DNA from 3 places in the Oceanobacillus sp. FSL W7-1293 genome. Region 1 is predicted to be linked to each of the others. Evidence: predicted binding sites of a transcription regulator. Region 1 holds the regulator's gene; each other region holds the start of a gene.
What was found. The regulator LexA, encoded in region 1, represses DNA repair genes until DNA is damaged. The targets are predictions, from matches to a motif close to CGAACATATGTTCG.
Positions count from the first base shown of each region.

Region 2: a site for LexA is predicted at 2,385-2,398, ahead of uvrB (excinuclease ABC subunit UvrB). Genes of this name have one in related genera too.
Region 3: a site for LexA is predicted at 3,310-3,323, ahead of MKY65_RS09785 (DNA topoisomerase). Genes of this name have one in related genera too.

Region 1 covers NZ_CP150212.1:2,894,323-2,899,009, forward strand. Annotated here, with positions in the region: gene MKY65_RS14160 (recombinase family protein) at 1-66, opposite strand, end outside; gene lexA (transcriptional repressor LexA) at 455-1,075, shown strand; gene MKY65_RS14170 (hypothetical protein) at 1,288-1,551, shown strand; gene spo0A (sporulation transcription factor Spo0A) at 1,826-2,608, opposite strand; gene spoIVB (SpoIVB peptidase) at 2,967-4,160, opposite strand; gene recN (DNA repair protein RecN) at 4,409-4,687, opposite strand, start outside.
Region 2 covers NZ_CP150212.1:3,759,910-3,764,596, reverse strand. Annotated here, with positions in the region: gene MKY65_RS18480 (S41 family peptidase) at 1-803, shown strand, start outside; gene MKY65_RS18475 (PDZ domain-containing protein) at 1,030-2,226, shown strand; gene uvrB (excinuclease ABC subunit UvrB) at 2,456-4,438, shown strand; gene uvrA (excinuclease ABC subunit UvrA) at 4,446-4,687, shown strand, end outside.
Region 3 covers NZ_CP150212.1:1,970,474-1,975,160, reverse strand. Annotated here, with positions in the region: gene MKY65_RS09795 (DnaJ family domain-containing protein) at 1-275, opposite strand, end outside; gene MKY65_RS09790 (hypothetical protein) at 511-945, opposite strand; gene MKY65_RS09785 (DNA topoisomerase) at 1,079-3,244, opposite strand; gene MKY65_RS09780 (hypothetical protein) at 3,475-3,624, shown strand; gene MKY65_RS09775 (hypothetical protein) at 4,102-4,687, shown strand, end outside.

The DNA of each region.
Region 1 (4,687 bases):
TCTTTGAAGTGATGTTTCTTGTGTTTCTTTCTCTGTACTTACCCGACAATAAATAATCGTTCTCAATGTTTTATCCTCCAATAATAAACCGCTCTTTTTCAACTTTTCGGTGACAATTCTTTACAGAATCTGTCTTACCAGCATATTTGCTCTCAACAAAATAAGCAAGGAAATCAGTCGTCTGGTCAATCACTTAAATCGTAACCATCATCGTATATAAAAATATTAACGCAATAATAAAAGCTACAATATAAAAAGCATCAGACTTCATCAGTTTTTCAAACATAATAAAACTCCCCTTCGATATTTTATCTGGTTCCGGAACAGTTGTTCTGACTATAGTATATTTAGAACAACTGTTCTTGTCAATACTTTTTAGAACATTTGTTTGTAAATTGGTTCATTCAATGCTATACTATGAATAACAAATACCTATGCTAGAGGGGAGTAAGTCATGACAAAACTATCAAAAAGACAGCAGATGATTTTTGACTTTATTAAAGATCAAGTAGAGCAGAAGGGGTATCCGCCTTCCGTACGTGAAATTGCAGTTGCTGTCGGGTTAGCTTCAAGTTCTACTGTTCACGGTCATTTAGAAAGATTAGAAAACAAAGGATATATTCGGAGAGACCCGACCAAACCTCGTGCTATCGAGATTATATATAATAATGAGAATGATGCGCCAAAGGATAAGGCCATTTATGTGCCTGTAATAGGGAAGGTAACAGCTGGAATCCCGATTACTGCGATTGAAAATGTGGAAGAGTTTATTCCAGTTCCCAGCTCTTCTGCCGGACCGGAGGATAATCTGTTTGTACTTGTCATTGATGGAGACAGTATGATTGAAGCAGGCATCCTGGACAAAGATATGGTTATCGTGAAACAGCAAAGCTCTGCTGATAATGGAGATATCGTTGTAGCAATGACAGATGAAAATGAAGCGACCGTCAAACGATTTTTTAAAGAAAAGAGCCGTTTCCGCCTCCAGCCTGAAAATGCAACGATGGAACCTCTCTATTACGAAAACGTATCTATTCTCGGTAAGGTAATCGGCTTATATCGTCATATCCACTAAAAGGACTGTACTTTAGAGTCGGAGCATGCGGGCAGCATAAGCTGCACACAGCAGGAACGTCAGAACATCCTCTATAGGCGATTTTATCGGCCAGTCAAAAAAAGGTTAACGGACACATTTGTCAGATGTGCCCGTTAACCTTTTTTCTAGTATAAAATTAGTCCATTCATAATATGCTTAATATAAAGTACAAGTACAAGGAGTGTATAAAATTGACTGAAACGATAAAAAAGAAACGCTGGCTTTATCTTCCAATCATCATTATCAGCTTTATTCTGGGAATTATCTATTTAACAAAGGTTGCAGATTATTTAACACTGCCATTTTTATCAGCTCTTCTCCTCATTGTCACTTTTTTAGAAGTTTACCCGGACAAGAACTATTTTTCCAAAAAGAATTTGGTAAAAATCATTTCTGCTCTTGTGATTATTGCTCTTGCACTTTGGTACCAGATATCTGTTTTTATTCTTGGATAAGTGAATAAAGCATATACACAGCCTTTCATTTTATAAAAAGAAAACCATTGTAATCAAAAAATAAGTAATGTCCCAACTTTTTTTGAATATTCATCAAAATACAGAATTAGCAATTTACTTATAACATATAAAATTGTACAACCCTTTCCTTCATAAATGGCTGCACTGCTTCCTGTTCATTGGATACATCAGCAGGATTTATATGATTCCTTCTGTGACAATACGGGTTGCTGTATGGTTATTTAAAGCTTTCTGTCAACACTTGCAGTCCATATTACGATACTTTATGCTCCAATCGTAATCGGTCGGCCACCATTGCAATAAATTCAGAATTCGTCGGTTTTGCTTTAGAAATATTGATGGTGTAACCAAATAATGCTGAAATGGAATCAATATTTCCTCTGCTCCAAGCCACCTCTATTGCATGGCGAATTGCTCTTTCTACACGAGAAGCAGTTGTATTGAATTTTTTAGCGATATCCGGATAAAGCACTTTTGTGATGGATCCCAAAAGGTCAATATCGTTATAAACCATTGTAATTGCTTCTCTTAAGTACATATATCCTTTAATATGCGCAGGCACGCCTATTTCATGAATAATATTGGTTATATTCGCTTCCAGATCCTGCTTTTTCTTACTTTCAATATTCGTTTTCGTCACATTTGATACTCTGGAAACTGCACTTCCCTGAACCTGCAAAATTTGATCAGCCAGATTCTGTATGTCAAACGGCTTCAGGATAAAATAAGAAGCTCCTAAATCAACCGCCTTCTTCATTACTTCTTCCTGACCAAATGCAGTCAACATAATAATATGTGGTTTTTTAGTTAATTCCATTTTTTTAATTTCATTTAAAACAGCTATTCCATCCATATGCGGCATAATAATATCTAAAACCAGCACGTCCGGTGTTTTCTCTTCAATCAACGGGAGGCAGTCCCTTCCGTTTAATGCTGTTCCGACAATTTCAATTTCTTCCTGTTCCCCAAAAAAGTCCTCCATTAATTGTATTAACTCACGATTATCATCAACAAAACACACAGATATTTTACTCACTAAAAAATCCTCCTTTTGCTTTTTATGCACCTATATCATATTCTACAAAAAACATAAATATCCTCTTTAAAATCAAAAAACTTTTGATTTATTTCGATTTTCTCAAGTATTCTTCGTTTTTCTCTTTTTTTCACCAACTTTCGACACAATTTTCAACGTATTATTGTATCCGTTTTCATTATATCAGATAGTAGTTGGAAATAAAATGCATATTTCCAATAAACATACTATATTTTAATGATTATTTAAAAACTAAAAATTGCCTGTAATAGCAAGCGCTACTACAGACATTTTTAATTATTGACTTATTATTTATTCTGTTGGAGCAAAGAAAGCTTAACCGGAATGGCAGCAGCTGCTACGCGGCAGCTTCATTCAAATCAGATTGAATAATATCCGCATCTTCAAGCATCCATTCGATATGAACACCATAGCCCGAGGTCGGATCATTTACAAACACATGTGTTACTGCACCGATAACCTTGTCATTTTGAATAATAGGGCTTCCGCTCATTCCCTGAACAATTCCGCCAGTTAATTCTAATAATCGCGGATCGGTAATTTGAATAACCATTCCCTTTGTGGATGCTGACTTTTGAGGCACACTGCTGATAATTTCAATGTCAAATTCTTCAATCTTCTCTCCATCCACTACAGTAAGAATTTTTGCAGGCCCTTCTTTTACTTCATGAGATAGTGCAACAGGAAAGGTTTCATCATATTTTTCATGATTTACCTCCTTTTCTAATACCCCAAATATTCCATAATCCGTATTTTTCGTGATATTACCGATTCTTTTTTCTTGCGTTTGAAAGGAAGCTTGTTTTTCTCCCGGTAAACCATTATCACCCTTTTCAATTGCAGTTACAGAAGAATGGATAATGGACCCTTGCTTGATATCAATCGGCTTCTTCGTATCCATATCTGAAATAACATGTCCTAAAGCGCCATATTTTCCTGTTTCCGGCTCATAAAATGTCATTGTTCCAATACCTGCTGCTGTGTCTCTGATATATAACCCGATTTTGTAAGCATTTTCTTTTTTGTCAAAAATCGGCTGCAGGTTAGTTTCGATATACTTATCTCCACGTTTTAGCTTAATTTGCATTTTTTTGTTTTCCTTGCCGCTATGATCAACAATCGGTTTAATGTCTGTCATATGATTGATTTTTTGACCATTTATTTCAACAATTGTATCACCAATATTTATTTTAGCGGCTTCTCCCGGAGACTTTACTCCTTCTGACATTTTCACTTGATGATGACCGACAACCAGTACACCTTTCGTTTCTAACTGCACTCCAATGGATTGTCCTCCTGGTACTACTCTTACATCTTCCAGACGTTGATGCTGCCCCTGATTATCCTCTTTATTCGTATGCTCTTCATTATTGAAAAAGGGAAGGATAGGATAGTCTTGAAAAACCTCTTTATACCCTTGCATGGAAGTATCTGCGTGGATAAAGGAAGGGGAAATAAAAAACAATATAAAAGCAAGCGATAATAGCGAGCTGATTTTATATGTCCATCTGATTTTGTTTGTTTTGCTCATAAATCGTCTCCTCCTCATACAAAAAATATTATCTTTCTGTACATATACTTTTTGCAGATGGAGGGCAGTTTAAACTGGAACAACCTATGTGATATGTGTATCTTTTCCTCTAAAAATATAGATAAACGGACGTATAGTGTTGTTATTCTTAAGATGCAAAAGGACATGTGATTAACGAAATTTGTAAGTACAGGAAAAAGAAAAAAACCGGTACAGTTATTGTCCGATTTTTTAACGTTTTTATCCCTTTAATTTGATTTTTTAAAACGATCTGCCAATGTTAACATTTCTTTCGCATGTTCTTTTGCTGTATCTGTTAATTTTGTTCCAGTAATCATCCGGCTTAATTCCTCAATCAGTTCCGTATTATTTAATTCAATAACAGAAGTAAAAGTGCGATTTTCCTTTTCCTTTTTCTGGATAAATTTATGCGTATCTGCCATAGCAGCGACCTGCGGAAGATGTGTAATACACAGAACCTGTGATTCCAGCGATATTTCATGGATTTTTTCAGCAATTGCCTGTGC
Region 2 (4,687 bases), 870 kb from region 1:
CAGGGGTTATTCAAATCACAAACTTCTCTGAGCACACTGGAGAAGAATTTGAAGAACAGCTGGCAGATTTGGAAGAGCAGGGGATTGACGGTCTGGTTATTGATGTTCGCGGAAACCCGGGTGGGCTGTTAGATGTTGCAGAAGAAATCTTACAGCAATTTGTTCCGAGTGATATGCCTTATCTGCAAATAGAGGATGCGGATGGAAATGCAGAAGAATATGTATCTAATTTGGATGAGGAGAAAGATTATCCAATCAGCGTGTTGATTGACGAAGGCAGTGCCTCTGCTTCTGAAATTGTCGCTGTTGCTATGAAAGAGCTTGATTATGATGTTGTGGGAGAAACAAGCTTTGGAAAAGGTACCGTACAGCAGGCTATTCCGCTTGGAGACGACAGTTCAATTAAAATGACAACTCTTAAATGGCTGTCTCCTGGCGGCGAGTGGATTGATGGAAAAGGAGTGGAACCGACCATCGAGCAAAGGCAGGATGATTACTACTACTCTACTCCGATTCAAGTAACAGATGATGAGCCGCTCACGTTTGACCATACAAGCGAAGCAGTGGCGAATATGCAAGTGATGTTATCTGGACTGGGATATGATACTGGAAGAACAGACGGCTATTTCAGTGAAGAAACAGAGCAAGCTGTAGAAGAATTTCAGGAAGATAATGACCTGGAAGCAACTGGAGAAGTAGACGAAGAAACTGGCGGTTTAATTGAAACACAGGTTATTGAAAAGATTCGGGACGGAGAGGACGACCAACAGCTGGAACGCTCTTTAGAAGAACTTTATCAATAAAACGAAACTTCATTCAGCGGGAGTTATTGCTTTTCTTCCACTGAATTAGCCTAAATGATTCAGGGAGTTAGCGCCCGTTAACTCCCACTGGCTAAATATATTTCCACTTTCTATTTTAAGACGGGAGTTTTACGGGCGATTCTCCATGATAAAACAAGAGATTTGTTCATTCATCACTTAGTGATGGATGGACAAATTGTATTTGCAAAGCAGGTGAAGAGTATTGGTGGAAGCATGGCTTATTGAATTGGCAAAAGGTATAGGCAAATTTTTTCTGAATCCGGCATTATACTGGTTTTTATTTATATTGACGATGGCAAGTTATTTTCGAATCAAACGGGAACGGTACGATTTTGGGATAAAAATATATCCGAAGTTTATGGAGTGGCATCGGACCTGGCTTGTCTCCTTAATCAGCGGAATACTAATTTCTGCCGTCATTATTGGCACAGGCATGGTATTCTCTTATGAGACACTTCTCGTTTTAGCGTTAAGCTTTGTTGTATTAAGCATCAGTACGCGTTTTACATTATTGTCTCCCAGCTATACACTTGGGCTGACTTTTCTTATTTTGTTTTTTGCACCGTATCTTATTGACATGCAAGGTGTCATTGATTATTCCTTGCTTTATGAAAGCAGTCTTCCGGCGTTAGCTGTATTAGCGGGATTGCTTCTTTTTGTAGAATCCCTGTTCATTAAACGTATTGAAAAGCAAGATACGTTTCCAAGAATTACGCTGAGCGACCGCGGTGTCTGGGTAGGCGAACAGCAAATCAAACGATTAACGGTTGTTCCTCTGCTGATGCTTGTGCCTGAAGGATTAATTACTTCCTTTGCTCCCTGGTGGCCGTATTTATCCATTGGAGAATCCAGCTTAGGCTTAGCATTGATTCCATTTTTGATTGGGTTTAACTATAAGGCAAAGGGGCATTTTCATCAGGATGCGATTTACAAGCTGGCAAAAGCAAATACCTTTTTAGCAATCGGTATTTTACTTATTGCTGTCGGTGGAGTATTTATTCCGTATCTTTCCCTGGCTGCGATAATTTTGGCGATTATCGGAAAAGAATATTTGAATTACCGCTATCGCGAAGGAGACCGTTTGCGTCGTCCATATTATCAGCCGCATGCGAAAGGCTTAAGAGTGGTTGGTGTGTTGCCTGGAAGCCCGGCAGACAGGCTGGAGATAGAGACTGGCGAGGTCATTTACAGAGTAGGCGGGAAAAACGTACGGACAAGCCAAGCTTTTTATGAAGCACTGCAGGGAAGCGGGGCATATATTAAAATGGAAGTCTTGAACCATGAGGAAGAGGTTCGTTTTGTACAAGGATCTCTGTATGAAGGAGAGCACCATTCCTTAGGCTTTCAATTTGCGGAAGAGCCTTTTAAAGCTAGAAGAGAAAAGAATACGAACGCTTCTTAACATAAGAATGCTTGGAACAGTGACTTACTGCTGCATCCAAGCATTCTTATTTGATTATAAAAACGAAACGAGGATTGAAAGATTGACAGAAAGGCTATAATGAAAGTAGAGGTTATCTTAATAATATAAAAAAATATATAATTTCTTAAAAACAAGAACGAATACTTGTTCGTTTTTTAAGAAAAGGATATAATAGAAAATAGCTATGGTATGGAACGGAGGAAATAGGATGAATGAGCAATTTGAGTTAGTTTCTGCTTATGAGCCTGCGGGTGATCAGCCGGCAGCTATTCAGGAAATTGTAGATAAGGTGCTTGCCGGCCAGCATCATCAGACGTTACTCGGTGCTACCGGAACGGGGAAAACATTTACGATGTCCAATGTGGTGAAAGAAATCAACCGGCCGACGCTTGTTATTGCACATAATAAGACGCTGGCAGGACAGCTTTACAGTGAGTTTAAAGAGTTCTTTCCAAACAATGCGGTAGAGTATTTTGTGAGCTATTATGATTACTATCAGCCGGAAGCATATGTGCCTTCTACCGATACGTTTATTGAAAAAGATGCCAGCATTAATGATGAAATAGATAAATTGCGCCACTCTGCTACATCTGCCCTGTTTGAACGAAGCGATGTATTGATCGTAGCGAGTGTGTCGTGTATTTACGGTTTAGGTAACCCGGAAGAATACAGAAGCCAGGTGCTGTCCCTTAGACTTGGTATGGAAAAAGAAAGAGATCAGCTTCTGCGGGAATTAGTAGATATCCAATATGCAAGAAATGATATTAATTTTCAGCGCGGGACGTTTCGTGTGCGCGGGGATTCCGTAGAAATTATCCCGGCATCTCATGAGGAGCATTGTATCCGGGTAGAATTTTTCGGAGACGATATCGACCGGATCCGTGAAGTAGATGCGCTGACGGGAGAAATCATCGGCGACAGAGAGCATGTAGCGATTTTCCCGGCATCTCACTTTGTGACCCGTGAAGAGAAAATGAAAATTGCGATTAAAAATATTGAAAAAGAATTAGAAGACCGGTTGAAAGAATTAAATGATGCCGGGAAGCTGCTGGAAGCACAGCGTCTTGAGCAGCGGACCAATTATGATTTAGAAATGATGCGGGAAATGGGCTTTTGTTCCGGGATTGAAAACTATTCACGTCCGCTGACACTGCGTGAAGCCGGAGCAACGCCTTATACACTGCTGGATTTCTTTCCAGAGGACTTTTTAGTAATTATTGATGAGTCCCATGTGACGCTGCCGCAGATTCGCGGTATGTATAACGGGGACCAGGCCCGGAAACAGGTATTAGTGGATCATGGCTTCCGCTTGCCTTCCGCAATGGATAACCGCCCGCTGCGGTTTGAAGAATTTGAAGAAAAGACCAATCAGCTGGTGTATGTTTCGGCGACACCGGGACCGTATGAATTAGAGCATTCACCAGAAATGACAGAGCAGATTATCCGTCCGACCGGCTTACTGGACCCAGAGGTGGAGGTCCGTCCGATTGAAGGACAGATTGATGATTTAATAGGTGAAATCAATAAGCGGACGGAACGCAATGAACGTGTATTGATCACGACGTTAACCAAGAAAATGTCAGAGGACTTAACCGATTATTTAAAAGAAATCGGAATAAAGGTTGCATACCTGCATTCTGAAATCAAAACCTTGGAGCGGATCGAGGTCATCCGTGATTTACGTGTCGGGAAATATGATGTGCTTGTCGGAATCAACCTGCTCCGGGAAGGACTGGATATTCCGGAAGTATCTTTAGTTTCCATTTTGGATGCAGATAAAGAAGGCTTCCTTCGTTCCGAGCGCTCGTTGATTCAGACAATGGGCCGCGCCGCGCGAAATGAACAGGGTAAAGTTATAATGTATGCTGATAAGATGACCGATTCGATGCAAAAAGCAATCGATGAAACAGAACGCCGCCGTATGGTTCAGCAGGAATATAACGAAAAACACGGCATTACCCCGCAAACGATTCGCAAGGAAGTACGCGATGTTATTCAGGCAACGGTTGCTGCGGAAGCACCGGAAGCGTATGAATCCGAAGCGAAGCAAATGAAGAAGATGACGAAGAAAGAAAAGCAGAAAGTCATCGAAAATATGGAAAAAGAAATGAAGCAGGCAGCCAAAAATCTAGACTTCGAGAAAGCAGCAGAATTAAGAGATGTTCTCTTGGAGCTTAAAGCGGAAGGATGAATTTTTTATGCTAAGTAAATCTATAAAAATCCAAGGTGCCAGAGCGCATAACTTAAAAAATATCGATGTGGATATTCCTAAAAATAAATTAGTGGTTCTTACAGGGCTTTCTGGCTCCGGGAAATCCTCCCTTGCCTTTGATACCGTTTATGCAGAAGGACAGCGCAGGTATGTAGAATCGTTGTCTGCCTATGCAAGACAATTTCTGGGACAGATGGACAAGCCGGATGTGGACGTGATTGAAGGCTT
Region 3 (4,687 bases), 920 kb from region 1:
GGACAAATGCGATTATGCATTTTTATTTGTTTATTTATTTTCTTAATATCCTTTTCAGTTTGAGCTTCCTGCACAAATACACTGATTTCCTTTTGCAGCTTCAACCATGGCGGTAAATAGCCTGCATCCTTCGCTATTTTTTGAAAATGCTGGAACGTATCCTTTTCCATATAATCCTTTGTTAGCGGTTTTCCCTTTCCCGGCAAATTCTTTTCATAGCTATAATCGTTCTCTTTAATCATATCTCCAATTAAATCATTGTATTTCCTTTCCAAACAAATCCCTCCTGCCCTTATTTGTTTAAGCAATCCAATGAATCATTAAGATCAAGTAAATTAAAATAATACTTCTACTTTTCAGTATACTGTTTAATTATATATCGCGCTATTAATCTTCTTTATTATAAAAAATGAAACGTGCTATACTTTCTTAACAACTATCTCCACATAAAAAAGCTGCCCCATAAAGTAAAATACCTCATGGAGCAGCCAGACTGCATTGCAGTAACATCTATTGTGACATTTTTTTCTTTTCGGAGAAAAGCTTCCCTCTCTCCAGCCATTTTTGTTTGGCTTCTTTCCTTCGCTTTACTTCTGCTTTTACAAGCTTTGGATAAGTATCTTCAGCAAAGTCCTGGACGCTGTCCCAATCTGAAAAGAAAAGAACCTTCATATCTCTGGAACCATCTTCATTACGGCGTTTATTCAGGCAAACGCCAAAAATCCGGTTCGATTCCTCAATCATCTGTTTAAATAAAAGGGGATGTTTTTCCTGATCCCTGTACAACTCTTCCATCATTCCCATATAATGTGAATCGTAATGATGGAACGGCATATCGGAATCAATGCTTTTGCTGCTGCGATAAACTTTACGGTTGTTTGCGTAAATCCATATTAAAGTACCATAATCCAGATTTTCCTTTGTACTTACGATAACTTTTTTCATGTTTGTCATCCTGTCTAGAGGAAAATTTAGCATGGTAAATATCATTCTTAAAATCTCCGTTTATTAAATAATGCTACCTCTACTCTTTAGTATACACTACTTTCACTTTAAAAGCTTGAAAACTTCGAAGAACCTACTTTGAAAACTCCATTTTCCAGCTGTAGTAGTCGTTTTCTTTATTCTTTTCATAGCTTAAATAAGCATTGAATTTCTTTCCTTTTTTACTTGTCAGACCTTTCACAAAGACTTTCTTATCCTTCAACAGTTTTTTCACCATGGTTTTCGTCGGCTTCTTCCGCATCGAAGCTAAATATTTATCATTTTTCCAAATGGCAAATGTACAGCCCTGCTTCCGGTTGCTGCAGTTAAAGGCTTTATAGCCATCTATTACTTTGCCGCCGCACTGCGGACAGGTTCCCACTACTTCATTGGTTGCCCGTGTCTGCGTTACCTTATTGATAATAACGTCCTCTCCATGCTTGATTGTTTCAACGGATTCTGATGTAAAATGAAAAACGAGCCGGAGAAATTCCTGCTTGTCCGCTTTTCCTTTTTGAATATCTGATAAGGCTTTTTCAAGACGTCCGGTGAATTCTAAATCAAATAAATCTTTTACAGGAAAAGTGGTAACCAGCCGTTTACCAAGCTCTGTACAAAGCAAATGCTTACTTTCCGTTGTAATATAGCCTATATCCTTCAACTTTTTAATGGTTTCGGCTCTTGTTGCAGCAGTGCCAATACTAAAACCGGTCAAAATACTGCCCATCAGCTCCTCGCTTTCATCCTCCTGGTAGCTTTTCCCGCATGTTTCCATCACACGCAGCAAGGTTCTTTCAGTATGGTGCTTTGGCGGCTTTGTGACATGGGAAGTGACTTCAGAATCGCTCACCTGGACACGTTCCTGCTTATCCACTGACGGCAGCAGAGTATCCTTAGATTGGATATTCTCTACCTTTTTCCATCCTTCCACTAACTGTACTTTCCCTTTTGAATGGAAAACACCAGATAAATCCACATCCAGAATTTTTGTAGTCAGCTTTGTCTCTTCATATTCTGCTATCGGCATAAATTGCATAATAAAGCGGTTTTTAATGGCTGTGTAGACAATTCCTTCATCTGCCGAGAGCCGTTTAGGCTTCATATAAGTGGGAATGATCGCGCTGTGACTTTCCACTTTTGCGTTATTAAAGACACGCTTTGTTTTCATAAACTTCATTTCATCCTTATAAGGAAGCCCTTCGGAATGTACTTTTAAGACATGGGCTGTTTTTCCAACCAAGCTTTCTTCTAAGGCAGTACTCGCAGTTCGCGGATAGGTAATCAGCTTTTTCTCATAAAGTGACTGAGCGACCTTTAATACCTTATCAGATGTCCATCCCTTGAATTTATTCGTTATAAACCCTTGCAAATTGGATAAATTGAATAGAAACGGCGGGAATTCCTTTTTCTTTTCCACCTGTTTATCAGTAATCATGGCTTGTTTGTTTTGAATCGCTTCGTTAATTGGCTCCAATAATTCTTTTTTCTTAAATTTATCCTCTTTGTTTTCGACATAAGTCCCTTCGTATTCGTGGTTAGCCGCCGTTTGAAAGGTTGCAGTCAGTTTAAAATAATCCTCCGGCTTAAAATTTTCAATCTCTTGATCACGGTCATAGATTATTTTTAAAGTTGGAAGCAGCACCCGGCCTATATTTAACGCTTTGCTTTTACCCTGCTGATATTTTAACGTTGCCACGGATGTCAGGTTAATACCGATAACCCAATCTGCCCATTGCCTGCTGATTCCCGCATCGCGCAACGGCTTCATCCTATCGTTTGTTTGGAGATTTTCCAGACCCTGCAGTACTTCGTTTTGCGTCCATTCATTTAAAAGCAGGCGATATACCACTGCCTTTGGCTTCACCCCGCCCCGGTAGATGATACTATCTGCAATTAACTGGCCTTCCCGGTCATAATCACACGCTGAAATAATTTCCTCCACATCATTCCGCTTCATTAAAGAGTGAATCGTTTTTAACTGCTTTGCAGCTCCGCCATCAGTTTGCGCCCGATTTCTTGGATTGCTTTTCACTTTATATTTAAATTCAGAAGGGATAAAAGGAAAATTATCCATTTTCCAGCTCCGCATTTTCCCATCATAGTCTTTTGCATCATACAGCTCGACAAGATGGCCAAATGCCCAGGTAATCACATAGCGCTCCCCTTCAAAATAGCCGTCTTTTTTCGTTTTTATATTTAATGCATCTGCAATATTTTTTGCGACAGATGGCTTCTCTGCTAAGATTAATCGGACTCCCATTTCGAATTCATCGCCTTTCCTTTAAAGCCATATCAGCTGGTTTTTCGCTATCATTTTTCATATTAGAAACATTCGTTCGATACCTTATTATGCCATAGATTTCACTTTTTTTCTAATAGATACCTAAAATCGCAGCTCCTCATTATTGCTCGCTTATAATTTATCGCTATATGGTTAAACTAGCTTCATTGGTGATTATAATCACTATATTTACTTACAGGAGGTGCGCCATGTCTGAACAAAATAAAAATCGCAATAAGGATAAAGGAAAGCAAAATAATCGCAATAAACATAATAAAACAGGCAATGATACGGAATTTGCGAGTGAAAATAGTGAGTTTCTGAACTTAGACAATAAGAAAAACAAACGGAAAAGGTAGCATCTTTACAAAAAAGCTGAGTGACCAGTTGACTCAGTTTTTTTGTTGCCTAGTTGTAAAACCGCTTCCCTTTTTTCATATTTATATGGAAATGTTTGTTGCTATCCTTTATACTGAAAACAGACGAGGGTCAAAGAAGCCCTGTCCGCTTTATATCTTCATCATTTCCCTTCCTGAAAACATCTTCTTTAAAAATTCCTTCACAGCTTGATTCTATTTTTTATTGCTTCTGCTGCCGCTGTATTTTTCTTCAAAACAAAACCCATATCTGGTTAAAATCCTGCGCATCCCCTTCTATCGCAAGTATTTCTTTTCACGCCCCTGTCGAAAATCATTCCCAATAGTTTTTACAATTCAATATATCCATTTACTTTGACTATCGAAGTTTTACAACCCGGCTAGAATACTTTATGATTAATTTAACATACTTACCTATTTATTGAATTGAAATCACACAAAAGGAAGGAAAGTCTAAAAATGAAAAAACATATAAAATTCTCCTGCTCCAGTCTTCTTCTGTTGTCTCTCATTTTTTTGCTTATTGCCTGTTCAGACAATACAAATGAGGAAGAGAACCCTGATTCTGTCACAGATGAAACTGCTGAAGAACCGGGTGTGGCAGACGATGAAGACTTACCGGATAGGGAGGAATCAGATAACCCTTCAGAAACAGATAACTCATCGGAAGATTCCTCCGAAAATAACACTGATAATCAACCAAGTGAAGAAACGGAAACAGATGCTTCGGAAGACAGCTCTGTTGAAGAGGAAGAAAGTAACGACAGTTCTTCAGAAGACGAAGAAGCGGGGAACGATCAGGCATTATCAGACTATTCTTCCGAAGAAATTGAATACGCCCGCGTCTGGCTGCAGCTTGGGCCAAATCAAGATATCGATGAATTATACGTCGAACATATTCCAGCCGGTACACCGCTCGACCCCAACGATGAAGAAAATGATGTGAGCTATCCGGAAGATGTGATTCAGGTCTCCGGTTCCCGTATTGCAGATGGCATGATTACGTATAGCGGGAATGGAGACGGTACTATTAATGTATATGACA